DNA from 3 places in the Sideroxyarcus emersonii genome. Region 2 is predicted to be linked to each of the others. Evidence: predicted binding sites of a transcription regulator. Region 2 holds the regulator's gene; each other region holds the start of a gene.
What was found. The regulator sigma-54, encoded in region 2, starts transcription at its own class of promoters, with help from an activator protein. The targets are predictions, from matches to a motif close to TGGCACNNTTCCTGCT.
Positions count from the first base shown of each region.

Region 1: the regulator sigma-54 is predicted to act here: its motif matches at 7,997-8,012, upstream of L6418_RS11170 (CmpA/NrtA family ABC transporter substrate-binding protein).
Region 3: the regulator sigma-54 is predicted to act here: its motif matches at 2,054-2,069, upstream of nifL (nitrogen fixation negative regulator NifL).

Region 1 is NZ_AP023423.1:2,316,029-2,326,301, reverse strand. It holds gene L6418_RS11220 (formate hydrogenlyase) at 1-128, shown strand, start outside; gene L6418_RS11215 (hydrogenase 4 subunit F) at 121-1,578, shown strand; gene L6418_RS11210 (NADH-quinone oxidoreductase subunit C) at 1,583-3,133, shown strand; gene L6418_RS11205 (NADH-quinone oxidoreductase subunit B family protein) at 3,143-3,679, shown strand; gene L6418_RS11200 (hypothetical protein) at 3,820-4,104, shown strand; gene L6418_RS11195 (phytochelatin synthase family protein) at 4,179-4,880, shown strand; gene L6418_RS11190 (class I SAM-dependent methyltransferase) at 4,946-5,710, shown strand; gene L6418_RS11185 (hypothetical protein) at 5,759-6,196, shown strand; gene L6418_RS11180 (hypothetical protein) at 6,311-6,532, opposite strand; gene L6418_RS11175 (ANTAR domain-containing response regulator) at 7,282-7,857, shown strand; gene L6418_RS11170 (CmpA/NrtA family ABC transporter substrate-binding protein) at 8,239-9,456, shown strand; gene ntrB (nitrate ABC transporter permease) at 9,453-10,226, shown strand; gene L6418_RS11160 (ABC transporter ATP-binding protein) at 10,238-10,273, shown strand, end outside.
Region 2 is NZ_AP023423.1:340,225-350,497, reverse strand. It holds gene lptB (LPS export ABC transporter ATP-binding protein) at 1-405, shown strand, start outside; gene L6418_RS01650 (RNA polymerase factor sigma-54) at 437-1,873, shown strand; gene hpf (ribosome hibernation-promoting factor, HPF/YfiA family) at 1,890-2,213, shown strand; gene L6418_RS01640 (PTS sugar transporter subunit IIA) at 2,271-2,726, shown strand; gene hprK (HPr(Ser) kinase/phosphatase) at 2,732-3,667, shown strand; gene rapZ (RNase adapter RapZ) at 3,670-4,515, shown strand; gene L6418_RS01625 (NusG domain II-containing protein) at 4,519-4,887, shown strand; gene L6418_RS01620 (Gx transporter family protein) at 4,961-5,497, shown strand; gene L6418_RS01615 (flavin prenyltransferase UbiX) at 5,494-6,093, shown strand; gene L6418_RS01610 (HEPN domain-containing protein) at 6,468-7,151, shown strand; gene mutY (A/G-specific adenine glycosylase) at 7,445-8,509, opposite strand; gene L6418_RS01600 (AsmA family protein) at 8,541-10,273, opposite strand, start outside.
Region 3 is NZ_AP023423.1:801,643-811,915, reverse strand. It holds gene rsxC (electron transport complex subunit RsxC) at 1-514, opposite strand, end outside; gene L6418_RS03975 (RnfABCDGE type electron transport complex subunit B) at 508-1,041, opposite strand; gene rsxA (electron transport complex subunit RsxA) at 1,272-1,847, opposite strand; gene nifL (nitrogen fixation negative regulator NifL) at 2,103-3,668, shown strand; gene nifA (nif-specific transcriptional activator NifA) at 3,661-5,196, shown strand; gene L6418_RS03955 (Nif11-like leader peptide family natural product precursor) at 5,349-5,567, shown strand; gene L6418_RS03950 (DUF6156 family protein) at 5,573-5,881, shown strand; gene L6418_RS03945 (PAS domain-containing methyl-accepting chemotaxis protein) at 6,104-7,732, shown strand; gene L6418_RS03940 (hypothetical protein) at 8,201-8,587, shown strand; gene L6418_RS03935 (EAL domain-containing protein) at 8,812-10,273, shown strand, end outside.

The DNA.
Region 1 (10,273 bases), 760 kb from region 2:
TGGTGGAACTGGGCATTGCGCTGGATGTGCTGGTGGCCACCTTCATCTTCGGCATCTTCTTCTTCCAGATCCGCGAGACCTTCGACAGCCTGGACATCACCCACATGGAGAAGCTGAAGGATGATTGACCTGCAACTCATGGTGTTGCTGCTCACGCCGCTGCTGGGCGGCGGCCTGCTGGCCGTGTTCGGTTCGCGCCGCTGGGCGGCGGAACTCAATTCGCTGATGAGCTTCGCCACGTTCCTTGCAGCGGTGGTCCTGACCGTGCGTGTGGTCGAATCGGGGCCGCAGGTCGCTTTCAACGAACAGTTCTTCATCGACCAGTTCAACGTGTTCCTGGTCGCGTTGACCGCTTTCGTTGCCTTCACCACCTCGCTGTTCTCGCGGCCCTACATGCGCATCGAACAGCACCACGGCAAGCTTTCCGTCGGCATGCTGCACCTGTACTACAGCATGTACCAGCTGTTCACCTTCGCCATGCTGGTGGCGCTCACCACCAACAATATGGGTATCGTCTGGGTGGCGATGGAAGCCGCGACGCTGACCACGGTGCTGCTGGTTTCACTGTACCGCACGCCGGCCAGCCTGGAGGCGGCATGGAAATACTTCATCCTGTGCGGCGTGGGCATCGCACTCGCGCTGTTCGGCACCATCCTGCTGTACTTCGCCGCCGAGCGCGTGCTGGGCGAGGGCGGCAGCGCGCTGCTGTGGACGCACCTGAACCAGGTCAAGGGCGACCTTGAGCCAACGGTGCTGAAACTTGCGTTCATCTTCCTGCTGGTGGGCTACGGTACCAAGGTCGGCCTGGTGCCGCTGCACAGCTGGCTGCCGGACGCGCACGCGGAAGGTCCGACGCCGGTGTCGGCAGTGCTCTCCGGCCTGCTGCTCAACGTCGCCTTGTGCGCGGTGGTGCGCAGCAAGGTGCTGGTGGACGGCTCGCTGGAATCGCACTTTGCCGGCAACCTGATGATGGGCTTCGGCCTGCTGTCGGTGGTGGTGGCAGCGTTCTCGCTGTTCCGGCAGAAGGACATCAAGCGCATGTTTGCCTATTCCTCCATCGAACACATGGGGCTGATCACCTTCGCCTTCGGCATGGGCGGCCCGGTGGCCACGTTCGCCGGCATGCTGCACATGACCGTGCACTCGCTCACCAAGTCGGCGATCTTCTTTGCCGTCGGCCATGCGGCACAGAAGACCGGCACCCAGTTGATGGAGAACATCCGCGGCCTGCTGCAGGTCAGCCCGACGGTGGGGTGGGGCTTGATGCTCGGTACGTTCGCCATCCTCGGCATGCCGCCGTTTGGCGTATTTGCCAGCGAGTTCCTCATCATCACCACCGCCATGCACGAATATCCATGGTCGACGCCGATCCTGCTGATCGCTTTGGGTGCGGCGTTCGCCGCCATCTTCGGCAAGGTGCAGCCTATCGTGTTCGGCGAGACCACGGCGAAACCGCTGCCGCATCCGCCCGCGCTGATCCCGGTGTTCGCCCACCTGCTGCTGGTGCTGATGCTCGGCTTGTACATGCCGCCTTACCTGGCCGACTGGTATCGCCAGGCGGCAGCCTTGCTAGGATAAAGCGATGCCGATCAAACATCCCAACCTGAAACTGAGCCGCCTGACCGATGCGCTTCCTGCATGGGCCGGCGATATCGCGGTGGACGATCTGCGTGCGGTCTGCCGGCAGGTGCATGACGGCGGCGGCAGGCTGGTGGCGCTGTGGGGCAGCGACGTGCGGCAGTGCGGCGGCGGTTTCAAGCTGCACGTGGTGCTGATCAACGAGACCGGGCTGGTTTGCCTCAATGTGCCGCTGCATGCTGAACATCCGAATTATCCCGATATCAGCGACATCTTCCCGGCGGCCAATCGCATGCAGCGTGCTGCATACGATCTGCTCGGCATCTGCGCACAGGAGGGGCACGACCACCGCAAGTGGTTGCGCCACGGCGCATGGCGCAGCGGCAGCTTCCCGCTGCGCAAGGATTTCGACGCCGCCGCGAGTCGCACCGTAGAGGCCGACGACTATCCCTTCGTGCAGGTGGAAGGGCAGGGTGTGCACGAGATCCCGGTCGGACCGGTGCATGCGGGCATCATCGAGCCGGGGCATTTCCGTTTCTCCATCATCGGCGAACGCGTGCTGCGCCTGGAAGAACGCCTGGGCTATGTGCACAAGGGTATCGAGAAGCGCTTCGAGCGCATGAGCCTGCAGCAAGGGGCGAAACTCGCGGGGCGGGTGAGCGGCGACAGTACCGTGGCCTATGCCTGGGCGTATGCGATGGCGGCGGAAGGCATTGCGAAGGTCACGCCTTCGAACAATGCCTTGTGGATGCGTGCCTTGCTGCTGGAACGCGAACGTGTCGCCAACCATCTGGGCGATCTCGGCTATCTGGGCAACGATGTAGCGCTGTCGTTCGGCTTCGCCCAATTCTGGATACTCAAGGAGCAGGTGCTGCGCAACAATGCGACGCTGTTCGGCCATCGCTACCTGATGGATGCGATCGTCCCGGGCGGTGTGGCCGTGCATCTGTCCATCGAAGGCAAGCATATCATCGAGCAGGAGTGCGACATGCTGGAGCAGCAGGTACGCATCCTGCGCGGCATCTACGACGAGCATGCCGGAGTACAAGACCGTTTCATCGGTACCGGCGTGGTCACGCCAAAATTGGCGGCCCAGCTTGGCTTGTGCGGCCTGGCCGGGCGTGCCAGCGCCCAGGCCTGGGATGCGCGCGTTCAGTTTGCCTGTGCGCCGTACGACAAGCTGGATGTGCAGATGGCGACCTATCGCAACGGCGATGTTGCGGCACGCGTCATTGTGCGCTTCGACGAATTGTTCGAGTCGCTGCGCCTGCAGCGCGAGATCCTGGCCAGGCTGGTGAGCGACGATGCGGCGCCGGTGCTGCTGGAAAGACTGCCGGCGAACGGCTTCGGCATCGGCATGGTGGAAGGCTGGCGCGGCGAGGTGATGGTGGCGATCCATACCGATGCGCAAGGCGGGCTTGCGCGCGTGCATCCGCACGATCCGTCCTGGCAGAACTGGCCGCTGCTGGAGCATGCCATCATCGACAACATTGTGCCGGATTTCCCGCTGATCAATAAATCGTTCAATCTGAGTTACACCGGACAGGATTTGTAGGGGCGCACCATGTACCAGATACTCAAGCAGATCGTGAAAACGGGCATCAAGACGGAAACCCCGCCGCAAGCGGACGGCTCGATGCGCCTGGTCGAGCAGCGGCTGCAGCAGGCGATTCTCGAAGCGTTCGGCGGGGCACTGGCGATCCGGCAGGTCGATGCCGGTTCGTGCAACGGGTGCGAACTGGAGATCCATGCGGTCAACAACGCCTATTACAACATCGAAGGGCTGGGCATCAAGTTCGTCGCCAGCCCCCGCCACGCCGATTTGCTGCTGGTCACCGGCCCGGTATCGCGGCACATGGAGCTTGCGTTGAAACGCACTTACGACGCCACGCCGGAACCCAAACTGGTGGTGGCGATCGGCGATTGTGCCTGCGATGGCGGCATCTTCGGTTCCGGCGACGCCGATGGCTCGGGCGAGAATTACGCCACCTGCGGCAAGGTCTCCAACGTCATTCCGGTGGATGTGGTGGTGAGCGGTTGCCCACCTGCGCCCACCGCCATCCTGCAGGGCATCCTCACCGCCATCAGTGCTCGGAAGTAGAACGCGGAACGATTCCGGGCCGGCGACGATCAAACCGGGTGCTGAAAGGCGCAACGCCTGTCGGTGTTGCCGATATTCAGGCAGATCGGTTTGTACTATGATGTTTCACCGGATCATCGCTTACTTCGAAAGGATGAATAATGGCTAACAGAATATTGCTCGTGTGCCTGTCGCTGCTCCCGCTCTGGGCAAGTGCCGCCGACATGGGGAACGGGGCGGACGATGCGCAGAAACCGCTTCCGGCCAGCGCTGTCACCATCGACGAAAGCGCGAACGATGCGGCAACGTGTGCCGCAAAATGGGACAGATATCAAAAAAGCCAGGAATGCTTCGCGCCCTATCATAATGTGAATGGCACCATGAAGCCCGGGGCGTTCGACAACTGCACCGAGGTAAAGTATCCGGCAGAGTGCCCTCTCCGGTAGTCGTTGCGGCGGCCGGATGCACAGTGGCGTTGGCGGCATCCATGGATGACGGGTGACAGACCCGAAGGGAGATCATGATGGGAAAATTTTCGCGTGCAATCCTCCTGATCGTGCTGATGGCGGCATCGCTCGCCGCGCAAGCGGCCGAGCCTGCGGTCATCTACTGGAACTCCGATGCGGGCAGGATATTGCGTGCCCGCATGCCGCCCGATGCGGACTACTGGCAATTGAGCCCGTGGTTTGCCGAGCAGATCAACCAGACTTACTGTTCCGTCGCCAGCGCCATCACCGTGCTCAATGCGATGCCGATCAAGAAGCCGGTCGATCCGGTCTATGCCCCCAATGCCTATTTCACCCAGAGCAATTACTTCACCCCGGAAGTCGTCAAGGTCATCACGCCGCAGACCGTACTTGCGCAGGGTATGACGCGCGATGAGATGGTGCAGACGCTGGTTCGTCAGGGGGTGAAGGCCGTTTCCATTGCCGGCGACAGCGTGGACGACAAGGCGCTGCGGACATTGCTGCAAAAAGCATTGGGCGACGACGGGCAGTTCGTGCTGGTGAATTATCTGCGCACGGCCGTAGGGCAGGAGGGCGGCGGTCACTGGTCGGTGCTGGCGGCTTACGATGCCGAGTCCGATCGCGTGCTGATCCTCGATGTGGCGAAATACATGTATGCCCCGGTATGGGTCGGCATCGACACCCTGCAAAAGGCGATCGCCACTGTCGATACCACCAGCAACAAGGCACGAGGGCTGGTGATCGTCACGGAGTGAAGGGCGTTTCCCCTGGTTGCAACGGTCCGGCCGTTGCGTTTCCGGTCAGATCGAAGGAGCGAGCCATGTCTGCAGCATATTCGTCGAACCTGAACAAAATCCCTTTTTTGCTGCTTGCAGCCGCCCTGTCGTGGGCCATGGATGGGAATGCCGCAGTGCAGATGGGCGATGCGCAGAATCTGGACGAGCTCTACAAGCAGGTGGCGGCCAGTCCGATACGCACGGACGATGACCGCCGGGTCGATGCCGAACGCAAGCCGGTGGAGTTCCTGCAGTTCGCCGATGTCCATCCGGGCATGCTGGTGCTGGATGTCGCTACCGGCAGGGGCTACACCACCCAGCTGCTGGCACTGGCAGTGGGGCAGGGCGGCACCGTATGGGCGCAAGCGGACAGGCCGCGCTCCGAACTGATCCAGCGGCTGGCCGATCATCCCCAGCCGAATATCATCCCGGTGGTACAACCATACGATGATCCGGTCCCCGGCGATGCCCCCAGGCTGGACCTGATCACCATCGTTCTGAATTACCACGATATCGCTTACATGTCGGTGGACCGTGTCAGGATGAATCAGCGCCTGTTCAATGCGCTGAAATCGGGAGGACATCTGGTCGTCATCGATCATTCCGCGAAAAAGGGCCAGGGAGCGACGGTGGCAAAGACCCTGCATCGCATAGACGAAGCACTGGTTCAGGACGAACTGCAACGGGCCGGCTTCCGGCTCGAACGGCGGGGCGATTTTTTGCGCAATGCATCGGATCTTCGGGAGCAGCCATTCTTCAGAATGAATATGCCGACGGACAGTTTTGCACTGCGCTTTGTCAAGCCTTAGGGGGCGCAGTCCATGGATCCTGTGCAATGGCATTCAGAAGGGGCCGGTATGAAACAAACACTATTGCTCGCAGCGCTGCTGTCCATCAGTCCGCTAGCCAGTGCGGGCGTATTCAAATGCGAGACCCCGGCTGGCTTCGTTTATTCCGAACAGCCGTGTGCCGGGAATTCCAGGCAACTGGACTTCCATCCTGTCAAACCTTCTGAACCCGTGGTCGCGCCGGACAAGACCATGCAACAGCTGGAACAGCAAAGTGCGGCGCAGAAGAAGAGCCGCGAGGCGATGGAGAAGAGTGCGGCCGATAATGCGGCGGCGGCAAGGAAATCCCGATGTGCAGCCGCAAGGCAGCGGCTGGATATCTATCAGCGACAGGTGCGCGTTTACAGTCAGAACGAGAACGGCGAAAGAACCTATGTCGACGACAATGCGCGCGCTGCCATCATCGAGAATGCCAGGAAAGAGGCCGAATCAAATTGCGATTCCTGAAAAGCGGCAACCCGCTTGGCCGCAAGCGCTGGCAAGTCAGCCTGGGTCGATGGGAGGTCGGCGGCTTTCCCGGAACCAGCTGCCGAACCTCCAGGCTGTGTGCAAGGCAAACAGCTAGTGCTTGATCGGGAGTTTTTGCGGTAGTTGCGACAGGCCGTGATCCAGGGATTTGTGCTGTGACGTTGCAGCGAAATCATCGCCTTCACCCTCTCCGCCGAGCAGCGGCATATCCTCGCAGCCCGCCAGTACCGACACCATCAAGCCAATCAGGAAGATTCTTTTCATAAGATGCGTACTTTCAATATTTGCCATAAGAGATAAGAAAATGCCGGACATCGGTCAGGTGCGCGTCATGCATGTTGGTGCGACTGGCCGATGACTGGTTGCATGGTATCAGCTTCTTTTCCTGCACATCAATGAGCGTAGCCTTAAGCTGCGCCATGGATTCAAGAGTTGCGTGAAATCTGCGCATGGTAGCTTAGCAATGGCAGCAATTCGGTGCGGATTCAACCGGTGGGCTGTCGGCATGTCCGCTTAGTGTGTGTACAAGCCGGACGTAATTATGTTGTGCCTAGAACGGCTACTATGGCCTAACTGGGGATGGCAGAAGCCCCCAGCATTACGATATGGCAACATGACTCACCAAACACGGCGAATTCAATATTGGAAATCAAAACATCCACGACAGGGAGAATGGCGATATTCGTCTGCAACGCGTGCAGCGGAAAGAAGCCTCCAATGGCCGCTGGAGGCTAAACAGACGGCCCTGCTGGTCCACATAAGCATAATAGTACGGGCGTGAGTAAACGACTTCTACCGGTCGGGTAGCTGACTTAGTTTTCCAGATTATTCCATGACCGCAATGGCCGAACTTCGGACTCTGCCTGTCAGACCAGCCATGGCAACTGCACTTAATTAGTCTGCTCGACTTCTGAATTCTTTGCGCTAGGCTGCACCAATACGTTACGCATTGCACTTTTTCAGTGCGGTCATTCGCCGCTTCCATCCCGTAAGTCCCATGAGTACAGGCCGGCTACACGTGGCGTGAATATTGCTGGCTTTGAGAGATATGCGAGGGGATTAAATTGAAACGAATTCTGATCATCGATGATTTGAGAGACCGGGCTGCTTGGTTAAAAGCCAGTCTTGAATTGGCAGAGTTCGCTGTCGTTGGTGTTCTGGCCTGGGAGCAGGTGGACGAGCAATCGATACAAGCTGCCGCAGCGGACGTGATCATCGTGGATGCCAACGCGCCCGGACGGGACACGCTTGAACAGATCAGCCTGATGTCCACCAAGCTGGAAAAGCCGGTGGTCGTACTGAGTGCGAGGAACGATCAGCAGAGTATTCAGGAAGCGATGCGCGCCGGTGTCAGCGCTTATGTGGCGCATACGATACAGAGCGAAGATCTGAGCGGCATCATACATGTGGCGGCGGCGCGATTCCTGGAGCATAAGCGCTTGCGTGACGAACTGAAGGAAGCGAAGAGCCAGCTCGTCGAACGCAAACTGGTGGACCGGGCCAAGGGAATATTGATGGCCGACCACGGCTATAGCGAACCGGAAGCCTATAAACGGATGCGCAATATGGCGATGAGCAAGGGAAAACGTTTGGCGGAAATCGCCGAGGCGATCATTTTTGCCAAGGAACTGAGTGCTTGAAAAAGGTGCATCGAATGGCCAATCGGATAATCGATGCACCAAAGAAGGTCTTGAATAGATACTCATCCATCCGGACTGATAGTCGCACCCCGTATATATCCTGATGATTGAATTGCCAATTAGTGATCGACCTGCAATCTGGCACGACTGTTGCTGAACATTGGCTGTCAACGAATCAATGGCGGTTCGGAGGATTTGCAATACAGGACAAAGGCGTCCCACTGCGTACACGCGCAGTCGGACGCCTTTTTGATTTTCGGGTCACGAAATTCCCTTACAGGAGATTGGAAGATGAATAAGCCAACCGAAGAAACGACGAACAGCGAAACAACAGTAGCAGCAAAGACGCAAGCTCCTGAACGAAACGGTCGGAGGGACTTCATGAAACAGACAGGGGCAATTCTGGGCGCGGCAGGAATCATGTCGATGGTACCGATGGGGACTCGAGCGGTCGCATGGGCCGGCGGATCTGACGCACCCGAACTCAAGGAGGTCAAGATCGGTTTCATTCCCTTGACCGATTGCGCCTCTGTCGTGATCGCTTCCGTGATGAAGTTCGACGAAAAGTATGGCATCAAGATCATCCCATCCAAGGAAGCATCCTGGGCGTCCGTGCGCGACAAGGTTGTTAACGGTGAGCTGCACGCGGCACACGTGCTTTACGGCCTGGTTTATGGTGTACACCTCGGCATAGGCGGTCCCAAGAAAGATATGGCGGTCTTGATGAGCATCAATAACAACGGTCAGGGCATCACGCTTTCCGACCAGCTTAAAGATAAAGGTGCGACCACCGGAGACAAACTGAAGAAGCTCATCGAAACGGACAAGCGCGACTACACCTTTGCGCAGACCTTTCCCACGGGCACGCACGCGATGTGGCTGTATTACTGGTTGGCCAGTTACGGTATCGATCCGCTCAAGGACGTAAAAAACATCACCGTACCGCCGCCCCAGATGGTTGCCAACATGCGCGTCGGCAACATGGACGGATTTTGCGTTGGCGAACCCTGGAACAATCGCGCCATCGCAGACAAGATCGGATTCACTGCGGCGACCACACAGGATATCTGGAAAGACCATCCGGAAAAGGTCCTGGGCACTACGGCCGAATTCGCGCACATGTATCCCAACACGGCCCGGGCCATGATCATGGCCATGCTGGAAGCCTCAAAATATATCGACGTCATGGCCAATCGCCGCGGCGTCGCAGAGATCATCGCCGACAAGTCGTATATCAACTGTCCGGTGGACATCATCAATCAACGCATGGAAGGCCAATATGAGGACGGTCTGGGCAGGAAATGGAGCGACCCGAACTACATGAAGTTCTACAACGACGGTGCGGTCAACTTCCCGTACCTGTCCGACGGCATGTGGTTCCTCACCCAGCACAAGCGTTGGGGCCTGCTCAAGGAAGATCCGGATTATCTGGGCGTCGCCAAAAAGATCAACCAGATCGACTTGTACAAACAGGCGGCATCCCAGGTGAAAGTCCCTATCCCCAAGGATGTATTGCGCACGTCCAAACTGATCGACGGGACGGTCTGGGACGGCAAGGACCCGAAAAAGTATGCGGCCAGCTTCAAGGTGCGAGCATGATGAAGATCAACAAATACCTGGTCGAGGATCTGGTACCGCCCGTCATCGGCATGGGATTGTTCATTCTCATCTGGGCACTGCTGGCGCACAACAGCGAAGCGCTGCCGGGGCCGGTCAAGACCTGGCATTCGGCCGTCAGCCTGTTCAGCGATCCGTTCTACCAGAAAGGGCCGAACGACCAGGGCATAGGCTGGAACATCCTCAATTCGCTGGGGCGGGTCGGAATTGGTTTCGGGCTGGCCGCGCTGATCGGCATTCCGCTCGGCTTCATGATCGGGCGCTTCGGCTTCCTCGACAAGATGACCTCGCCCATCGTGAGCATGCTCAGGCCGGTATCTCCGCTGGCCTGGCTGCCCATCGGTCTGCTGGTATTCAAGGCTGCCAATCCGGCAGCCATCTGGGTGATCTTCATCTCCAGCATCTGGCCGATGATCATCAACACCGCGATGGGGGTGCGCCAGTTGCCGCAGGATTACCTGAACGTGGCGCGGGTACTCAACCTGTCGGAATGGAAAGTCTTCACCAAGATATTGTTCCCAGCCACCTTGCCCTACATGCTGACCGGCATACGTCTTGCGATCGGTACCGCATGGCTGGTGATCGTCGCGGCGGAAATGCTGACCGGCGGGGTGGGTATCGGATTCTGGGTGTGGGATGAATGGAACAACCTGAACGTGGAGCACATCATCATCGCGATATTCGTCGTCGGCATCGTCGGCCTGCTGCTGGAAACGATGCTGGTCCAGATCGCCAAACGATTCAGTTATTGATCGGGAATGCCATGAAAAAGTATGTGCAAATAGAGGATGTGCAGATG
Region 2 (10,273 bases):
GGCTATGCGCCGGCCGAGCTGGACGCACGGCTGGAGGCGCTGCTGAACGACCTGCATATCACCCACATCCGCGACAACCAGGCCATCAGCCTGTCCGGCGGCGAGCGGCGGCGCGTGGAGATCGCCCGCGCGCTGGCGACCGATCCGCGCTTCATCCTGCTCGACGAGCCCTTCGCCGGCGTCGATCCCATCGCCGTGCTGGACATCCAGAAGATCATCCGCTTCCTCAAGGAGCGCAGCATCGGCGTGCTGATCACCGACCACAACGTGCGCGAGACGCTGGGCATCTGCGACCGCGCCTACATCATCAACGCCGGCTCGGTGATGGCGGAAGGCAAGCCTGACGAAATCATCTATAATGAAGGCGTGAGGAAGGTGTATCTGGGCGAGCACTTCAAGTTATAAGATCGCACCGCCCACATACCACAACCCGGCAATGAAACACTCTCTCCAACTCAGGCAGTCCCAACAACTGATGCTCACGCCGCAGTTGCAGCAGGCTATCAAGCTGCTGCAACTGTCGACGCTCGAGATCAATCAGGAAGCGGCGCGCCTGCTGGACGAGAACCCCTTCCTCGAGCGCGAGGACGACACCACCAACCAGACGTACAGCGGTAACAGCAGCACCGACACGCCCGCCCCGTCCAGCAGCGCGGAAAGCGCCCCGGCCGAAGCGGAATCGCGCGACAGCGACAGCAGCGAATGGCCGGAGCCGTCGTTCTCGTCCTCATCCTCCTCCTCCTCCAGCCCCGACGACGAAGACGACGGCTATTCCGAGGTGGCTGCCGAAAAACCCAGCATGCGCGAACACCTGCTGTGGGAACTGAACATGAACCCGATGGACGAGCGCGACAAGAAGATCGTCGGCCTGCTCATCGATGCGCTGGACGAGAACGCCTACCTGTCGCAACCGCTGGAAGAGATCGCCGAACTGCTGCCGCCGGAACTGGACATCACGCTGGACGACCTGGAAACGGCACTGGTGCAGTTGCAGCACCTCGATGCGCCCGGCATCGGCGCGCGCAACCTGAGCGAATGCCTGTCCCTGCAGCTGCGCGCCATGCCGGAAGACCTGCCCGGCCGCGAACTGGCGTTGGCCATCGTCGGCCAGCACCTGGATCTGCTCGCCGCACGCGACTTCAACAAACTGAAGAAGGCCCTGCGCTGCGACGACAATGCCCTGCGCACCGCACAGGATCTGATCGTCCACCTGCAGCCCAAGCCCGGCTCCGCGTTCGAACACCGCGCAGCCGACTATGTCGTGCCGGACGTGCTGGTGGAACGCCACGGCGGCATCTGGCGCGCGCGGCTGAATCCGGAAGCGATGCCGCGCCTGCGCATCAACCAGGTGTATGCCAACATCCTGCAGCAGCGCAACGAGAAGAACGCGCAGGAGATGGCCGGCCAGTTGCAGGAAGCGCGCTGGTTCATCAAGAACCTGCAGCAGCGTTTCGAGACCATCCTGCGCGTGGCGCAGGCCATCGTCGAACGCCAGCGCCAGTTCTTCGAACACGGCGACATCGCCATGCGCCCGCTGGTGCTGCGCGAGATCGCCGAGCAGCTCGAACTGCACGAATCCACCATTTCGCGGGTCACCACGCAGAAGTTCATGCTCACCCCGCGCGGCATCTACGAATTCAAGTATTTCTTCGGCAGCGGCCTCGCCACCGAAGCCGGGGGCGCCTGTTCTTCCACCGCCATCCGCGCACTCATCAAGCAGCTGGTCAGCGAGGAAGATGCCAAACATCCGCTCACCGACAGTCGCATGTCCGAAATCCTGGCACAGCAGGGCATTTTGGTCGCCCGCCGTACCGTGGCAAAATACCGCGAGGGAATGAACATCCTTCCGGTAAATCTTCGTAAATCACTCTAACCATAAGGAGCAGGCCATGAACCTCAACCTCACAGGACGTCACCTCGAAATCACCCCGGCCATCCGCGAGCATGTGCTCAGCAAGCTGGACAAGGTCAAACGCCATTTCGACAACGTGATCGACATCAACGTGATCCTGTCGGTGGACAAACTGGTGCAGAAGGCCGAGGCCAACGTCCACGTCTCCGGCAAGAACATCTTCGCCGAGACCGAGGATAGCAACCTGTATGTGGCCATTGACGCACTGGTCGATTCGCTGGATCGCCAGGTGTTGAAACACAAGGAAAAACACACCGCGCGCCGCCACGACGAATCGGGCAAACACAGCGCAGCAGAATGAAGTCGATACGGGGCCATCAGCAATGATGGCCCCGTTTTTCCGTCACGGTGAAACAGCATGAGCCTGATCAGCAAGATACTAACCCCCGAGTGCGTGCTGCTGGATAACGAATCCGCCAGCAAGAAGCGCGTGTTCGAGCGCGTCGGACTGTTGTTCGAGAACACGCACCACATCGCACGCAGCCAGGTGTTCGACAGCCTGTTCGCGCGCGAAAAACTCGGCTCCACCGGACTGGGACAGGGCGTCGCCATCCCGCATGGCCGCGTGAAGGGTCTGCGCGATGCGGTCGCGGCTTTCGTTAAGATGCAGAACCCCATCCCGTTCGATGCACCGGACGGACTGCCGGTGAATTTCATTTTCGTGCTGCTGGTTCCCGAACGGGCGACCGACCTGCACCTGCAACTGCTGGGCGAACTGGCGCAGATGTTCTGCGACAAGTCGTTCCGCGACCGCCTGCAAGCCACCGACGACCCCGTGGCGATCCACAAACTGTTCATCGACTGGCAAGGATAAATATCGTGGCCCAGGTCAACATCCAGCAACTCTTCGAAGACAAGCAGGAACGCCTGAGCCTGACCTGGGTAGGTGGCGCCAAAGGCGGCGATCGCGTGCTGGAAAGCGATACCGTCAACGCTTCCAACCGCGGCCTGATCGGCCACATGAACGTGATCCACCCGAACTGGGTGCAGGTGTTCAGCAACACCGAGCTGGATTACCTGCACGCGCTCTCCCCCGCCGACCTCTCCGCCACGCTGACCCAGCTCGAACAGGGGCAACCGCTGTGCCTGATCGTGGCCGGCGAGACCGAGATCCCCAAGGGGCTGCTGGATTTCGCCAACCGCACCCACACCCCGCTGTTCCACTCGCCGCTGGGCAGCGTGCAGCTGATGTGGATGATCCGCCACTACATCGTCAAGGGACTGGCGGACTCCACCACGCGCCACGGCGTGTTCCTGGATGTGCTCGGCGTCGGCGTGATGATCACCGGCGACAGCGGCGTGGGCAAGAGCGAACTGGCGCTGGAACTGATCACGCGCGGCAGCGGCCTGGTCGCCGACGACATCACGGAGCTGTACCGCATCTCGCCGGAAACGCTGGAGGGACGCTGTCCCGACCTGCTGCGCGATTTCCTCGAAGTGCGCGGCCTCGGCATGCTCAACATCCGCACCATGTTCGGCGAAACGGCGGTGCGCCGCAAGAAAAGCCTCAAGCTCATCGTCCACCTGTATCGTCCGCCGCACGACGATCTTTCCAAGCTGGAACGCCTGCCGACCTCCGGCTCCGAGGAGATACTGGGCGTCAGGATCAGCAAGGTGGAACTCCCCGTGATGGCCGGGCGCAACCTCGCCGTGCTGGTGGAGGCCGCCGCGCGCAACTTCGTGCTGCAGCAGCGCGGCATCGACACCATGCAGGAATTCATCTCCCGCCAAGAGCAGCTGATGCAGGAGCAGTGAGCATGCAGCTCTTCCTGATCAGCGGCTTATCCGGCTCCGGCAAGAGCGTCGCGCTGAATGTTCTGGAGGACAGCGGCTATTACTGCGTGGACAACCTGCCGGCGGAACTGCTGCACGTGCTGACCAACAACCTGAAACTGGCGGGCATCAGGAAGATCGCCGTCAGCGTCGACGTGCGCAGCGGCAACAGCGTCGTGCTGCTGCCGCAATACATCGAGAAGCTGAAACAGCAGGATATCGACGTGCATCTGCTGTTCCTCGACGCGAACAACGAGACGCTGGTAAAGCGCTTCTCCGAGACGCGCCGCCTGCACCCCCTGAGCGACGGCGTAAAGACGCTCACCGAGAGCGTCGCGCTGGAGCGCGAGTTGCTGGCCGAGATCGCCAGCATCGCGCACCACATCGATACCAGCGACCTCAATGCCAACGCGCTGCGCGCCTGGATCAAGCAGTTCATCGCGCTGGACCGCGCGCGCCTGACCCTGCTGTTCGAATCCTTCGCCTTCAAGAACGGGCTGCCGCTGGATGCCGATTTCGTATTTGACGTACGCTGCCTGCCCAATCCGCATTACGACCCGGTGTTGCGTCCGCTGACCGGCCGCGACCAGCCAGTGATCGACTTCCTCGATGGCACGCCGCTCGCGCAAAAGATGTACACCGACATCCGTGATTTCATCGCGGGCTGGTTGCCCAGTTTCATCGCCGACAACCGCAGCTACCTCACCGTCGCCATCGGCTGCACGGGCGGACAGCACCGCTCGGTGTATTTTGCCGAGAAGCTGGCGCTACACTTCAGATCGCAACAGCAAGTGCTGCTGCGCCACCGCGAACTCGCGCAACAAGCCTGACCCGTGCTCCAGCATATCAAGCCCGGCGACTACCTCACCCTGCTGGTCGGCGGCCTGTGCACCATCTGGATCACGCTCACGGTCTGGTCCGGCGGCGCCGCCGACAAGGCCATCATCCGCAGCGGCGGCAAGGTGTTCCGCGAAGTGCCGCTGTCGCGCGACCAGCAGATCGAAGTGCCCGGCCCGCTTGGCACCAGCATCGTCACCATTGAGAAACGCAGGGCGCGCATCACCTCCGACCCCAGCCCGCGCCAATACTGCGTGCGCCAGGGCTGGCTGCAGCAGGCAGGCGAGATCGCCATCTGCCTGCCGAACGAGGTGAGCGTTGAACTGAGCGGCGGGCAGAAAAAGTATGACAGCCTCAACTATTAATGCGGTACTGAGTCCCGAGTATCGAGTGCCGAGTAATTGCGGCGGGTTTACTCAGCACTCAGCACTTTGATAAATGACTACAACGATAAGACTCGATACATCGGCCGAAGACCACCACATCGCAAAGATGGCGGCGGTGGCGCTCGGCCTCACCGTGCTCGAGAACGCCATCCCCTCGCCGCTGCCGGGCGTGAAACCGGGACTCGCCAACATCGTCACGCTGATCGTGCTGGCGCGCTTCGGCTGGCGCACTGCGGCATGGGTATCGCTGTTGCGCGTGCTCGCGGGTAGCCTGCTGTTCGGCAACTTCCTCGCCCCCGGCTTCTTCCTCAGCCTGTCCGGCGCGCTATGCAGCCTCGCCGTGCTGGCACTCGGCATGCACCTGCCGCAACGCTTCTTCGGCCCGGTCACCCACAGCATCCTTGCCGCCTTCGCCCATATCGCCGGACAGATGACCGTGGTCTACCTGTGGCTCATCCCGCACAGCGGCATCGCCTACCTGATCCCCATCTTTGCCACGGCAGCCCTGGTGTTCGGCACGGTGAACGGATTGATCGCGGCCAGTTTCATGGATAATGGCGAAAAAACCGAGACGGAACCACAACCATGAAAACAATCACGCTTGCTCTTACCGGTGCCTCCGGCCTGCCCTACGGCATGCGCCTGCTCGAATGCCTGCTGCAAGGCGGACAGCGCGTGCATCTGGTATATACCCAGGCCGCGCAGATCGTCGCCAAGCAGGAACTGGATTTCACCCTGCCGAACCGTTCGCAGGAAGCGGAGCAGATGTTCGCCGATCGCATCGGCAACTTCAGCGGCGAGCTGAAAGTGTTCGGCATCCAGGACTGGTACGCGCCGATGGCCTCCGGCTCCAACCCCGGCGACGCAATGGTGGTCTGTCCCTGCACCATGGGTACGCTGGGCAAGATCGCGGGCGGCATCAGCGACGACCTCATCGCCCGCGCGGCGGATGTGATGCTGAAGGAAAAACGCACTTTGATCCTGGTGCCGCGCGAGATGCCGTTCTCGGCGATCCATCTGGAGAACATGCTGAAGCTGTCGCATGCGGGTGCGGTGATCATGCCGCCGAACCCGGGGTTCTATCATCATCCGCAGAGTGTGCAGGATATGGTGGATTTTGTTGTCGCACGGATTTTGGATCACCTTGGGGTGGAGCAGACGTTGATGAAGAAGTGGGGCGAGTAGCTTCAATCAAAACCAAAACCGTCGGGGGTTGCCCGACAGCAAGTTACTTTCTTTTGCTTCGCCAAAAAGAAAGTAACCAAAGAAAAGGCGACCCCGGTGCGCCGCCCCTGCGGGGTTCCCTGCGTTGCTCGACTGGTCAGGCGGCTGCGGAACTCGCGCTACGCGCTCAGACAGTCCTCGCCGAAATCCCCTGACCAGCCTGCGCTACTCGGCGGCGCACAGGGGAGGGAAAGGCAAAACCTAAATCCACAGCGATGGCACTTCGTGCCCCCGCTATTCGACTGTGGATAGCAAGGTTATTAACGAGTGTGGGTACGAATTAGGCCATAAATAACACGGCGAGAAGCGTTGCAACCATAAAGGATTGAACGATCATGGAAGCCCCTTTTGATGATTTTCTTGATAATGCGTTACAGGCTCTCGAATTACTAAAGCTACACGAAGAGAAGAACTCAGGAAAGAAGACTCACCATACTCATGAAGTTCTTACCAAATCGTGTGCGGTACTTTTGGTTGCCTGCTGGGAAGCCTTTATCGAAGATGCCGCTGAAGCCGGGTTAAGCTTCATAATAGACAATGTTAAGTCCCCTACAAATTTGCCGAAGGAACTATTGAAGTCGATTGCTTTGGAGCTAAAAGTCGATAAGAACGACATCAAAGTTTGGGAGCTGGCTGATGGTGGGTGGAAATTGGTAGCGAAAAGCCATTACAAGGCCATGCTTTCAAAGCATCTTGGACCATTCAATACCCCACGTGCTGGAAATATTGATGATCTCTACAAGAATGTTCTTGGGCTTGAAACTCTGTCTGCATGCTGGACTTGGAAGCATATGCCAAATAAACAGTCTAAAGATAAATTGAGTGCGCTCATTTCGCTGCGTGGCTCCATAGCTCACCGAATCAATACAAGCCACAAGGTAACTAGAAAACTAGTGGATGGATATGCAAGCCATCTCCTCTTCCTTGCGATAAAAACAAATAACAGGATTAGAAGGCATGTTTATCAATCGACCGGGTTATATCCATGGAATGAAGTGACCTACCGTTCCATCAAGTAACGTCCATCCATCTTCTCATCGTCAGATGTTAGACAGAGAGGGCACGAAGTGCCCTCTCTGTGACTTTGAATTTCGCCTTTTCTTCCCCTGTGCGCCGCCGAGTAGCGCAGGCTGGTCAGGGGTAGTCCGACGAATATGTTTGAGCACGTGACCGCGTAGCGGGTCGTGCGAGTTTATGAGGAGGCCTGACCAGTCGAGCAACGCAGGGGACTGCGAAGCAGCGGCGCACCGGGGTCGCCTTCTTTTTGGTTACTTTTTCTTGGCGACGCAAGAAAAAGTGACTAGCTGTCGGGCTACCCCCGACGGTTTTGATGTTGATTTGAAAGAAGAGGGGATAAAACCGACAACACCTTCCTCACCGGCGTCGGTATCGCCGCCCCCAACGCCTCTTCCACCTCCAGCCACATAGCACCCGGTTGCGCAGCACGCAAAGGCTTATGTGCAAGCTGCACTTTCAACGGCGTGATATGCAGCCTGAAATGCGTAAAGGTATGCGAGAACTCCTCCAGCCTTTCCCCTGCGCTTGCCTCCAGTTCTTGGCGTATGAACCACTCCCGCGCCGCGGTCTCATCCTCGAATTGCGGCGGACACCAGAGCCCGCCCCAGATGCCGCTGCTTGGCCGTTTCTCCAGCAGGATGTCGTTGCCATGCATCAGCAGCAGGAAGACGGCATGCCGTTCCGGCACCGCCTTGCGCGGTCGCGGCGTGGGCAGTGCGGCAACCCGATCCGTCGCCAGCGCAACGCAATCCGCCTGCACCGGGCACAAGACGCACTTGGGTTTGATGCGTGTGCAGACGGTGGCACCCATATCCATCAGCGCCTGGGTGTAGGTGGCGATATCGCTTTCCGGCAGTAGCGCTTCGGCCTGTTGCCACAACCGTTCTTCCACCTTTTTATCGCCCGCCCAGCCTTCGATGCCGCAGTAACGCGCCAGCACCCGTTTGACGTTGCCGTCGAGGATCGCGCGCCGTTCGTGGTATGCCAGTGCGCACACGGCGGCGGCAGTTGAGCGTCCTACTCCAGGGAGTTCGACGATGTCGTCGAATTTGCGCGGAAAGGCACTGTCGAATTTCTCGACGACGATGCGGGCCGCCTTGTGCAGGTTGCGGCCGCGGGCGTAATAGCCGAGGCCGCTCCAGTGCGCGAGCACGTCGTCCTCGCTGGCGGCGGCCAGCGCGGCGACATCGGGGAAAGCCGCAACGAAACGCTGGTAATAGGGGATGACGGTGGCGACCTGGGTCTGCTGCAGCATGATCTCGGACAGCCAGACGCGGTAGGCATCCGCACCTTGCCACGGCAAGTGGTGGCGTCCGTGCTGCTTTTGCCAGCGGATGAGCTGATGGGCGAACGATGACATCGATGAACGGTTCAGGTGTGTCGCGAACCGCTCATTTGAACAAGCCCTTCAAGCCCTTCTTCAGTTCGTCCCGGGCTCTGGCTTTAAGTTCGTCCTTCTTTTCATCGAGCTTTTGTTTGGCGACATCGGCGATCAGCGCGCTGTAATCGACTTTGTATTTCAGGTCGTCGAACGTGCCGCTGATGTTCACCGGCAGTGTTGCGGTCTTGCCCTGCTCCGTCTTCGCGAAAATGGATTTGGCGTTGTAATCCATGTTGCCGCGCCCGATGTCGATGTCGCCCTTGCCGGTCACGCGCAACACGGTGGATTTCACCGCGAGGTCGTCGTTATGTGCCACGCCGTTATGCACCTTGAAGCTGGCCTTGAATTCGCTGAACGGTGTCTTCTCGTTCTTGTCCACGCCCAGGGTCTGGACACTGGTTTCCTTGCCCAGGTTCTGCACGCCCTGTACCAGCTTCTCCAGATTGACGCCCTTGATCGCGCCGTTCGCCAGGTTCACCGCAACCTTGCCGTTCAGGGCCTTCTTCAGGCCGCTGACGGTGTTGCCCTGCGCAGTCAGGTCGAGCGCGATGTTGCCGCGCCCCTCGATCAGATCGAGATTGGCGACATCCTTCAGCAGCGGGGCGGTGTCGACGCCGGTCAGCTTCTCGTCGATGGCGAAGGTGGATGTCATCGCATTCACCGATGCCCTGCCGTCGACGCTGCCCTGATACAGCTTGGCCGAGATCGGCGCGATGTTCACCTGCCCGCCGCGCGCCTTCACGTCGACGCGCAACTGCGCAAGCTTGACGTTGGCAGCCTTGAGCGAGCCGATGCGCACGCTGCCTTCCACATTCAGCGTCTTCAGCGCGGAGAGATCGAACGGCTGCTCCGGCTCCGCCGGCTTGGCCTGGCCCTGCTGCTGGGTTTGTTCGGCCTTCTTCGGCAGGTAGGGATCGGCATCGAACTGGTCGATCTCCAGGTCGTAACGGATCATCGGCACGCTGAAATTGTTCACCGCCAACTTGGCCTTGACCTGGCTCTGCAGCAGGCCGCCGTCCAGCTTGGCCTGGATGCTCTGCCGACCCAGGTCGGCTTGCACGCTGCCCTTCAATTCGCTGCTGATGTGCTTGCCGGGCAGCTTGTCGCCGCTGGCATCCAGCGCCAGCCTGAGATCGGACAGGTTGAACTGCTGCGCCTCGATGCTGCCGGTGAGCGGCGACGTGAGCTTGAGCTTGAACGACTGCTCGGGCTGCCGCACCTCCACATCCAGTGCCATCGAGCCCACCTTGAACGAACCGGCATTGCCTTCGATACCGGGCAGTGCAAGCGCCGCGACGATGTTGCCGGATGCGCCGTCCAGCTTGCCATTCAGGGCAACGCTGTCGCCCTTGAAGCTGTCCTTGGCAAGGCTCAGCTCGGGCGCATTGAAGCTTGCCTCGAACTTGCCTTGCGCCTTGCTGCCGCTCGCGCTGAGCGTGAACTTCCGCAGCGAGAATTCCTGTGTCGCCAGATGCGCGCTGGCATCGCCGCCGGCCTTCACCAGCAGGTCAGCGATGTCGAGCGCCTTGCCGTTCGCCTGCAGTTCCAGGCCTTGCACTTGATAGAAGTTCTTTTCCAGATCGAAGGTGAGCGTGGTTCTGATCTGCGCCATGATGTCCAGCCTGGGCTGGCTGGACTGGATGTGGGCAGAGAAATCGATCCGGCTCGGCACGTCGTTGGCGATGCGCCCGGTCTTGAGGTTCAGGTCCTGCACGCTGTAATTGTTGCCTGTAGCTTCGTCGC
Region 3 (10,273 bases), 460 kb from region 2:
CCAGGCCGACGATGCCCGCTGCGGCTACCCGTGCAGCAATGTCTTCGGGCGGGAGCGCAAACGGATCGGCCACCGTTTCCGTCGCAATCCATTTGTCTGCGCCATCGCTTTCCAGCGTGATGGTCGGCACCGGCAAGCCCGATGGGTGCGGCGCAGGAAAATCGCCCAGCGCAGCGATGACGCCGGAAGTCGGCGCATGCACGGACGAGGAGACCGCACCTTGCGCCGCGGCGAGCAACTGTCCTTTCAGCACCCGCTCGCCCACTTTCACCACCGGCGTGGCGGGTGCCCCGATATGCTGCTGCAACGGCACGAACAACTTCTTCGGCAGCGGCAGAACCCGGATATCGCGCTCGGCCGACAAGTCCTTGCGACCTTCCGGATGCACGCCGCCCCTCAACTTGAACAGGCCGTTCGTGGCGACCCTGTCGAACCATGAGCGGCGCTGCGCCAGCACCGCCGGCTCCTTCGACTGGTTCAGGGAGAACGGTCGAACTGGCCGTGAATTCAGCATGCTGCCTCCCTCGGTTTATGCCAGTGCCACGATTGCAGCGTCACCGGGATGGGTTGCAGCGTCACCGATTCGGTCGGGCATACTTCAACGCATTTTCCGCACGCGGTGCAGGCTTCGCGGAACACCGAATGGATCTGCTGCGCAGCCCCCATGATGGCGTCGGTGGGACAGACCTTGAAGCAGCGCGTGCAGCCGATGCAGATCTCCTCTTTCACTTCGGCGATCATCGGCACGCTGTCTTTCACATCGGACAGGTTGGCTTCGACACCAAGCTTGGCCGCGAGCGCCTGCACCACGGCTCGGCCGCCGGGCGGGCACAAGGTGACGGGTGCGCTGCGGTCGGCCAGCGCCTGCGCCGCGCCGGCACAGCCGGGGAAGCCGCATTGACCGCACTGCGACCCGGGCAGGATGGCCTGTATCTCGGCGACCAGCGGGTTGCCTTCCACTTCGAGGCGACGCGACGCGACGCCGAGGAAAAGCCCGAGTGCCGAACCGAGTAGCGTGAGGCTGACGATAGCGACGAACATTCTTACTCTCCTGAATACCTTGAAACCTCAAGCGTTGAACAAGCCCGCCGTTCGTGGTGCACCCGCAAGGGGCAGGCCGTGGCTGCAGAGAACCTTCGTCCGGACAGCACACGCACCGCTTGTCGAACCATGAATCGGGGACGGGCACTCAATGCGCAGCGAGACTCGCCCTGCGGCACGCGCAGGGCGAACGGCCTTGTTCAGCGCCCCCACAAATTTGTTTTCCAGACTCATACCAATCCCGAAAAACCCATGAAGGCCAGCGCCAGCAGGCTTGCGGTAATGAAACCGATCGGTGCTCCGACGAAGGCGGAGGGCACCTGCGCCAGCGCCAGCCGTTCGCGCAAGCCGGCGAACAGCAGCAGTACCAGGGTGAAACCGACGGCCGAACCGAAGCCATACAGCAGGCTGCTCACGAAGGGCAGTTTCTCCTGCGTGGTCAGCAGCGGGATGCCCAGTACCGCGCAATTGGTGGTGATCAGCGGCAGGTAGATGCCCAGCACCTGGTACAGCGCAGGATTGGTCTTGCGTACCACCATCTCGGTGAACTGCACCACCACCGCGATGACCAGGATGTAGACGAGGATGCGCAGGTAGGTCATGCCGAGCGGCACCAGCAGCCAGTGCTCCAGCATCCAGCAGGAGGCCGACGCCATGGTCATCACGAAGGTCGTGGCCAGCCCCATGCTGACGGCGGTATCGGTCTTCTTGGAGATGCCCATGAACGGGCACAACCCCAGGAACTTCACCAGCACCACGTTGTTCACCAGCACGGTGCTCAGCAGCAGTAACAAATATTCGCGCATATCGATCGTCTCCTGTGCTGCTCAGTGCAAGCGGCATGCCAGAACCGGCACGGCGAGCGGAGGCGCACAAAATCAGGCGTTTGGTGCCGAAACGCACCAGACAGGTGCGAAAAACCTTTGTCGTTGTCGGGTCGTGCCGCGCACCGATGTAGCAAATGCGACAAGCCGCGCGCTTCCGGCGACATTGAAGCGCAACGAAAAATTACCGGCACAGATATTGCTGAACGGTAACCGTCCGTATGCAATGGAATCGTCATGGCCAAACCGAGCGAGCCGCAACAACCGAAACAGGCAACATCCGCCGCAGATGACGGCGGCAGTGTCCCGGCACACCTGTTCCGCCAGGCGGTGGAACAGGCGGCGCTGGCGATCTCCATCACCGATGCGCACGCCAACATCCTGTATGCCAATGCCGCGTTCCAGCGCATCACCGGGTACGGACAGGACGAGATCGTCGGGCACAACGAATCCATCCTGTCGTACCGCGTCACGCCCAAGCTGGTGTACGAAACGCTGTGGGCACAGATACAACGGCAGCGTCCGTGGAACGGCCTGCTGGTGAACAAGCGCAAGGATGGCGACCGCTATCTGGCCGATGTCACCATCACCCCGGTGGTGGGGGAAGCGGGCATCACCACGCATTACCTCGGCATGCACCGCGACGTCACCGAGGTGCACCGGCTGGAACGGCAGGTGCAGAACCAGAAGACGCTGATCGAATCCGTGGTGGATGCGGCGCAGGTCGCCATCGTGCTGCTCGACGAACAGGAGCATGTGCTGCTGGACAACCAGGAATACAAGAAACTGATCGGCGATCTCGGCAAGGAACCGGCGGTACGGCTGCTTGCCGCCCTGCGCGAACAGATGGGCGACGCATTCGCCAAGGCTTACGACAAACATCGCAACATCGCCGCGCGCGAGGTCTGCATCGAAGCTTCCGGCCGGCCGTCGCGCTGGTTCTCCTGCGCGATCTCCTGGTTCGAGGAACACGATGTCGGCGCGGATGCATTCTACGAACCGTTGCGACGCCACTACCTGTTGCTCACCATCCAGGATATCAGCGAGCTCAAGCGCCAGCAGGAAGCGCTGCGCATCAACAGCCTGCGCGCGCTGCTGTCGGAACAGGAGCGCATCCAGAGCCTGCGCGAAACGCTGGCGGGTGCGGTGTACCAGCTGGAAGGCCCGCTCAACATGCTCAGCGCCGCCGCCAACATGATGGGGCGTCGCCGCGAAACGGGCAGCGACCTGCCCGCCGCGAGTGCGCTCGAAGAAGCGATGCAGAAGAGCCGCGAGGTGCTGGAAACGCTGCGCGCCTGCATTCCGGACCACAACGGCGAAGCCGCGCAGCCGCTCAACCTCAACGAGATACTGGCCGATGTGCTGAAGCTCGCCACGGCCAGCCTGCTCGGTGCCGGCATCGTGGTGGAATGGCTGCCGTCGGAAGGTGCGGCCATGATCTCCGGCCATCCGGCCCAACTGTCCAACCTGTTCAAGCAGCTGATCTCGAATGCCATCGAGGCAGTGAACGAACAGCGCGGCGGCCGGCGCGAACTGCGCATCGCCTGCACCCTGTTCGCCGACCATCTCGAAGTGTTCGTCGAAGACAGCGGCCCCGGCATCGCCGACGATCTGCGCTACAAGGTGTTCCAGCCGTTCTTCACCACCAAGGGCGCCGCGCGGCAGCATCTCGGTCTCGGCCTGGCGATGGCGCAGGAAGTGGTGATCCGCCACGGCGGCACCATCGACATCGATCCCGGTTACCACAACGGCTGCCGCGTGCGCGTGCAGCTGCCGCTGGCGGCGGGGGGCAATCATGCCTGACCTGCGCCTGGAACTCGACCTCTTGCACGCCGAGCTGGAAACGCTGTATCAGGTGAGCCGCGTGCTGTCGCACTCGCTCAATTTCAAGCAGACGCTGGACGGCGTGCTGCATGCACTGCACGAAGGCATGGCACTGGAACGCGGCATGGTCAGCCTGATCGACGCCGCCAGCGGGGAGTTGCAGGTATCGCTGGTGTACGGTGTGTCGGACACGGTCACCGAGGAAGTCAGCTACCTGCCCGGCGAGGGCGTGGTCGGCACCATCCTCAAGACCGGCCAGAGCATCGTGGTCGAATGCATCATGGACGAACCGCGCTTCCTCTCCCGCCTCGGCATCTACAACCCGCGGGGCGCATTCGTCGGCGTGCCCATCCGCATCGGCGCCAAGGTCGTCGGCGTGCTGGCGGCACAGCCGGCCCCTGCCATCAAGAAGTCGCTCGACGAATACCAGCGTTTCCTGGAGATGGTCGCCAACCTGATCGGCCAGAGCGTGCGCCTGTCGCAGGAAGTGGCGCAGGAGAAACTGGAGATCGCCGAGGAACGCGACGTGCTGCGCCGTACCGTGCGCGGGCAATACGGCTTCGACAACATCATCGGCCATACCCAGCCGATGCGCCGCATCTTCGAGCAGGTGCGGCTGGTGGCAAAATGGAACACCACCGTGCTGATCCGCGGCGAGACCGGCACCGGCAAGGAACTTATCGCCAACGCCATCCACTACAACTCGCCGCGCGCGCGCGGCAGTTTCGTCAAGCTCAACTGCGCAGCATTGCCGGAAACCTTGCTGGAGTCGGAACTGTTCGGCCACGAGAAAGGCGCCTTCACCGGCGCCGTGGCGCAACGCAAGGGACGCTTCGAGCAGGCCGAGGGCGGCACGGTGTTCCTCGACGAGATCGGCGAGATCTCCGCTTCGTTCCAGGCCAAGCTGTTGCGCGTATTGCAGGAGGGCGAACTGGAACGCGTCGGCGGCACCCGCACGATCAAGGTCGACGTGCGCGTGGTCGCCGCCACCCATCGCGACCTGGAGGCGGAAGTGGAGAAAGGCCGTTTCCGCGAAGACCTGTATTACCGCCTCAACGTGATGCCGCTGTACCTGCCGCCGTTGCGCGAGCGCATGGCGGACATCCCGGAGATCGCACGCTTCCTGGTGGAAAAGATCAGCACACAACAGGGCCGTCAGCTCAACCTGACCGATGCCGCGCTGCGCATACTGATGCATCACGACTGGCCGGGCAATGTGCGCGAGCTGGAGAATTGCCTGGAGCGCGCCTCGGTGATGACCGAGGGCGACACCATCGACCGCGATGCCATCCTGCTCACCGGCATCGACGAGAAGATCTCGACCAGCCGCGGTTCGATCCACGAACTCGATCTCGACGACCCCAACCTGGACGAACGCGAAAAGGTCATCGCCGCACTGGAGCAGGCCGGCTGGGTGCAGGCCAAGGCGGCTCGCCTGCTCGACATGACGCCGCGCCAGATCGCTTATCGCATCCAGACGCTGAACATCAAGGTGCGGCAGATCTAGCCGTTCCGCAGCCGCATCCATTCCGCCGCCTCGGCACAGGCATGCAATTTGCTGCCTGCTGCGCAAGGTGGAAAAAACGACACTCCAACCGACAATGACGGGAGCAGATGCTTGCCGTTGTTTCATTTACTCCAAAACAAAACGGGACATATATGGCGCTCAAAGACATCAAGGGATTCTCCGACAAAGCAAGGACAGACCTGGAATTGCAAGCAAAACTCATCGCCTGCCAAAAAGTGCGCGAGCTGCTCGCGCTGGCACAGGAGCACGGTTTCAATTTCATCGAGGATGAGATGTACCCGCCCAACGAGCCGCAATTCACGGCCGACCAGCTTTCCGAGAGGCTGGCCAAGGCCCTGTTGCGCGCGTGAACCGCATGGATGCCGCACGCGATCAGCGCCGGGAAGCGCTCAGGTTCTTTGTCACTTACACCGGGGTCAAGCTGCCGTTCAAGCTGGTAAACGAACTGCAAGCCGGCGAAGTGGAGAACCGCAATACCTACTTCCGCGGCTACTTCGACACGCAGGATCGTCTGTCCGGATTCGACAAACTCGCTTATGGCGAGATCGAGCTTGCACACCGCTACACCTACCATGACAACGGCAAGCTGAGCGCCGCCGAGATCACCGACATCGACGGCGAAACGACGCTGCTGGTATTCGATACGGAAGGCAATGCACAGTGAATTCTGTTCGGGCCTTATCCCAAGCAGGGCAAGTTGCCGCAAGGTCGGCAAAAGTCGCCTGGCCTGCGGAGCCCCTTTTTCGCGATTCCCGCATTCGTATCCGGACGGAATTCCACCTCTGTTCGACGCATGGGGGTTTCGAATCGGGACTAAGGTGGACATGTTGTTCCACTTACCCAGGAAGTATCACTCATATCTGAAACAGCAGGCCAGGAGCGTCCAATGCGCAACAACCAGCCAGTAACCGGTCGCGAATATCCCTTCCCCGAGGGGAAGACCGTCATCTCCTACACCAACCTCAAAGGCCAGATCACCCGTGCCAACGATGCATTCGTCGAATTGTCCGGCTACGCCAAAGACGAGTTGATCGGGCAGCCGCACAATCTGGTGCGCCACCCCGACATGCCGCCGGAAGCGTTTCGCGACTTGTGGGACACCCTCAAGAAAGGACGGCCATGGAGCGGCCTGGTGAAGAATCGCCGCAAGGACGGCGATCACTACTGGGTGCGCGCCTATGCCTCGCCGTTGGCGGATGGCAGCGGTTATGTTTCGGTACGTGTGGCCGCCTCGCGCGAGGAGATCGATGCGGCCGAACAACTGTATATCCAGATGAACCGCGATGCGCGCATCAGCCTGGACGAAGGCCAGGTGGTCAGCGGCAACGCACTGGCCAGGCTTTTCCGCCGGCTCAACAACATCAGCATTGCAGCGCGGCTGTGGTTGCTGACCGCCAACGGCGTTGCCGGCTTCATCCTGGCCATCGCAGCCATCTGGTATGGCCTGGACACGACGACGCTCACGATCATCGGCGCGCTGGCCTCGATCGCCTTGCTGATGCAGGCATGGAAAGTCATCAACAAGATCAGGCGCTGTTTGAACGCATCCAGAGTTGCGGCCGAAACCATCGCCGCCGGCGACCTCACCAAGCCACTGCCGCTAGCCAGCAAGGACGAACTGGGCGACCTCAATGCCGCACTCTCGGTGATGCGCAACAACCTGCACGAACTGATCGCCAATGTACGGGAAGGAATTACCTCGTTGAACCAGTCGTCCGGCGATGTCTCCGTTTCAGCCAATAGCAGTTCAAAGATCAGCCAGATGCAGTCCGAAGCCGCCTCCGGCATGGCATCGGCGATGGAGGAACTGTCGGTATCGATCGACCAGGTAAGCGAGCATGCCGATAACGCGCACCGCGTCAGCCAGCTCTCCAGCGAAAAGGCCGTCGAAGGCGGCCGCGTGATCCACAGCGCGGCAACCGAGATGGAGAACATCGCCCAGTCCGTCAATCATGTCGCAGAGAAGATCCACGGTCTGGAGGAATATTCCAAACAGATATCCGGCATCGCGGAGACGATCCGCGAGATCGCCGACCAGACCAACCTGCTTGCGCTGAATGCCGCCATCGAGGCGGCCCGCGCGGGGGAACAGGGCCGCGGCTTTGCCGTGGTGGCCGACGAGGTGCGCAAGCTGGCCGAACGCACCGCCAATTCGACCAAGGAGATCAGCGGCATGATCGTCAAGATACAGGACGGCACCGGGGAAGCCGTCAAGGAAATGGGCGTCAGCGTGACGAGAGTCAACGAGGGGGTCGAACTGGCGCGCAAGGCCGGGGACTCCGTCAGCAGCATCCGGGAAGCCGCGGAGAATGCCGCGCGCGACGTCGACGACATCACGCATGCGATCCAGGAACAATCGCTGGCAGCACGCGACATCGCACAGCGCATCGAAAAGATCGCCCAGGGAACCGAGCAGAACACGCTGGCTTCCTCGCAGACGGCTGCCTCAGCCAGGCAGATGGCGGATCTCAGCAGGAACCTGGATGAATTGGCGGCGCGCTTCAGGATCGCCTGAATTGGGCCGGGTCTCTTGCGCTCCACGCGCGTTGAGAGCCGCGGCGAAGCAAACATCGCGAAAAATCGTCGGCCATGCCCGCCCGGTGGCTCCGGGAAATGCTCACGAATTGAGCGATGCCCAAAAACCGCATATACGGTTTACAGTTAGAACCGCTGCCGCACACTTATCTGAATAGTTATCCACAGCTATTGTGCATAACAGCGGTTATCGGGATTTCTCCTTTGAGCACGAGTCCGCTCATGCAATGCTTCGCGGTAGCGCTTCCCACAGGCGAATTAACTCATTCTCGACCTGCCCCCAATAACCCTGTCGACCGCATGTAATAGGCCTTGGCCTATATATTTCGGCATATATCAATGCATACCTGCCGCTGTTAACCTGCTACGGCAATTCCAGGCAAAATTCTCGGGACGCATGAGTCACAGCAACCGAAGTCGGCGTTAACGCAAGCGGTCTATACACGATATGAAAAACACATTGCCGAATATCAGCTACAACCTTTCCAATCCCTGTAACGAAAAATACCGCTATATAGAAATCAACGGCGAGCCGATCCACTGGATCGAAGACCCGGACAAGTTCTATGCGATCTTCGGATTCACCCAAGACATGCGGCAAGCTGGCATGCTGCCGGAAGAATTTATCTGGGGCGAATACCGCAACAATCGGCAGTTCGATTTCACCGCCTGCATGCAGACCCAGATCATCGAGTATTTGAGGGTGCATTCGCACAAGTTCTTGCAGAAATATGGCAGCCAGTGCGAAAAATGGTTGGCGACACTTGCACAGTTGCGAACTTCCACCAATGCAGCGTGTCCTGCCTGCAAAATGAAGCCCGTCTGTTCAAATTAGGCGTCGTCTCGCATCAATCGAACTTTCGCATCGATCCCCGCAGTTCCATTTAGGCTCCCGCCTTAACCGCGCCCCGCATACGCATACTGCTGCCTGCGTAAAATCCAGGTAAAAGATATAGCCCTGCGCAATTAAAGTTCTAGATACAGGCATAGGCCATCAATCGCATAGACCTTTCCACACACAAGGTTTAATGTCGCATCAGGCAATTTTTCGGGAAGATCATGCTCCAGGAATCTTGGATTAGCCTCACCACTGCGCATGTCGACGGCCTGTCGGTAGTACTGGACCAGCATGCCTGTGTCGCCACCACCGATCTGCAGGGGCAGATCACCTTCGTCAACGACAAGTTCTGCCAACTCAGCCAATACCGTCGCGAAGAACTGGTTGGCCAGAATCACCGCATCATCAATTCCGGCTACCACGACAAGGCGTTTTTCCGCGACCTGTGGCAGACCATCGCCAGCGGTAAAACATGGCAAGGGGAAATATGCAATCGCGCCAAAGACGGCAGCCTGTACTGGGTCGCAACTTCAATCGCACCAAAGCGCAACAAGAATGGCGTTCACGAAGGTTATATCGCACTCCGCACGGACATCACACAAACCAAAAAACACGAACTGCACCTGGCCAAGCAGAATGCGCTGCTGCAGGAGACCCAGAAACTGGGGCAAGTCGGGCATTGGGAGTTCGATATCTACAGCAGCGCCCTGGAAGGTTCCGAGGAGATATACCGCATTCTCGAAGTAGACCCGCACGCTGCTGCACGCTCGCTGGGCCATGCCAAGTTTTCGCTGATCCATCCTGAAGACCGCGAAGCGGTGATGCGCAGATTCTGCGAGTCGCTGTCCAGATGCAGCAGCTACTGTGTCGAGTATCGCCTGCTGTTCGCCGGCGGCCGCATCAAGTGGGTGAAGGAATGCGGCACCACGCATTTCGACCCGCATGGCAAGCCCCTGTATACGATCGGCTCGATGCAGGACATCGATCAGCACAAGAAGGCCGAAGAACGGCTGCGCATCGCTTCCATCACCTTCGAGACCCAGGAATCCATCGTGGTCACCGATGCCAACGCCCACATCGTCAGCGTCAACAAGTCCTTCGAACGCCTGACCGGCTATACCGCAGCAGAGGTGATCGGCCAGAATCCCAGCCTGCTGAAATCGGGGCGGCACGATGCGGAGTTCTATAAGCAGATGTGGGCCGCGTTATTCGAAAACGGGAACTGGACCGGCGAAATATGGGACAGGCGCAAGGATGGGCATGTCTATCCGAAGTGGATGAACATCTCGGCGGTGCGCAATGAAGCCGGTGAGATCACGCATTTCGTGGCGATCTCGATGGACATGACCGACAGGAAGCTGGCCGAGGAAAAGATCCATCGGCTGGCGTTCTTCGACACCTTGACCGACTTGCCCAACCGTCGATTGCTGGTCGACAGGCTGGGCCAGGCGATAACCCACAGCCTCCGCACCTGCGCATTTGGCGCGATCTTCTTCATGGACCTGGACGACTTCAAGATCATCAACGACACCAGAGGCCATGATGCCGGCGACATGTTGCTGATCGAGGTCGCGGCCAGGCTGAAGTCATGCGTGCGGGAAAACGATACCGTGGCGCGGCTGGGCGGGGACGAGTTCGTCGTGATATTGCAGGATCTCAGCAATACGCGGGAGACCGCTGCCG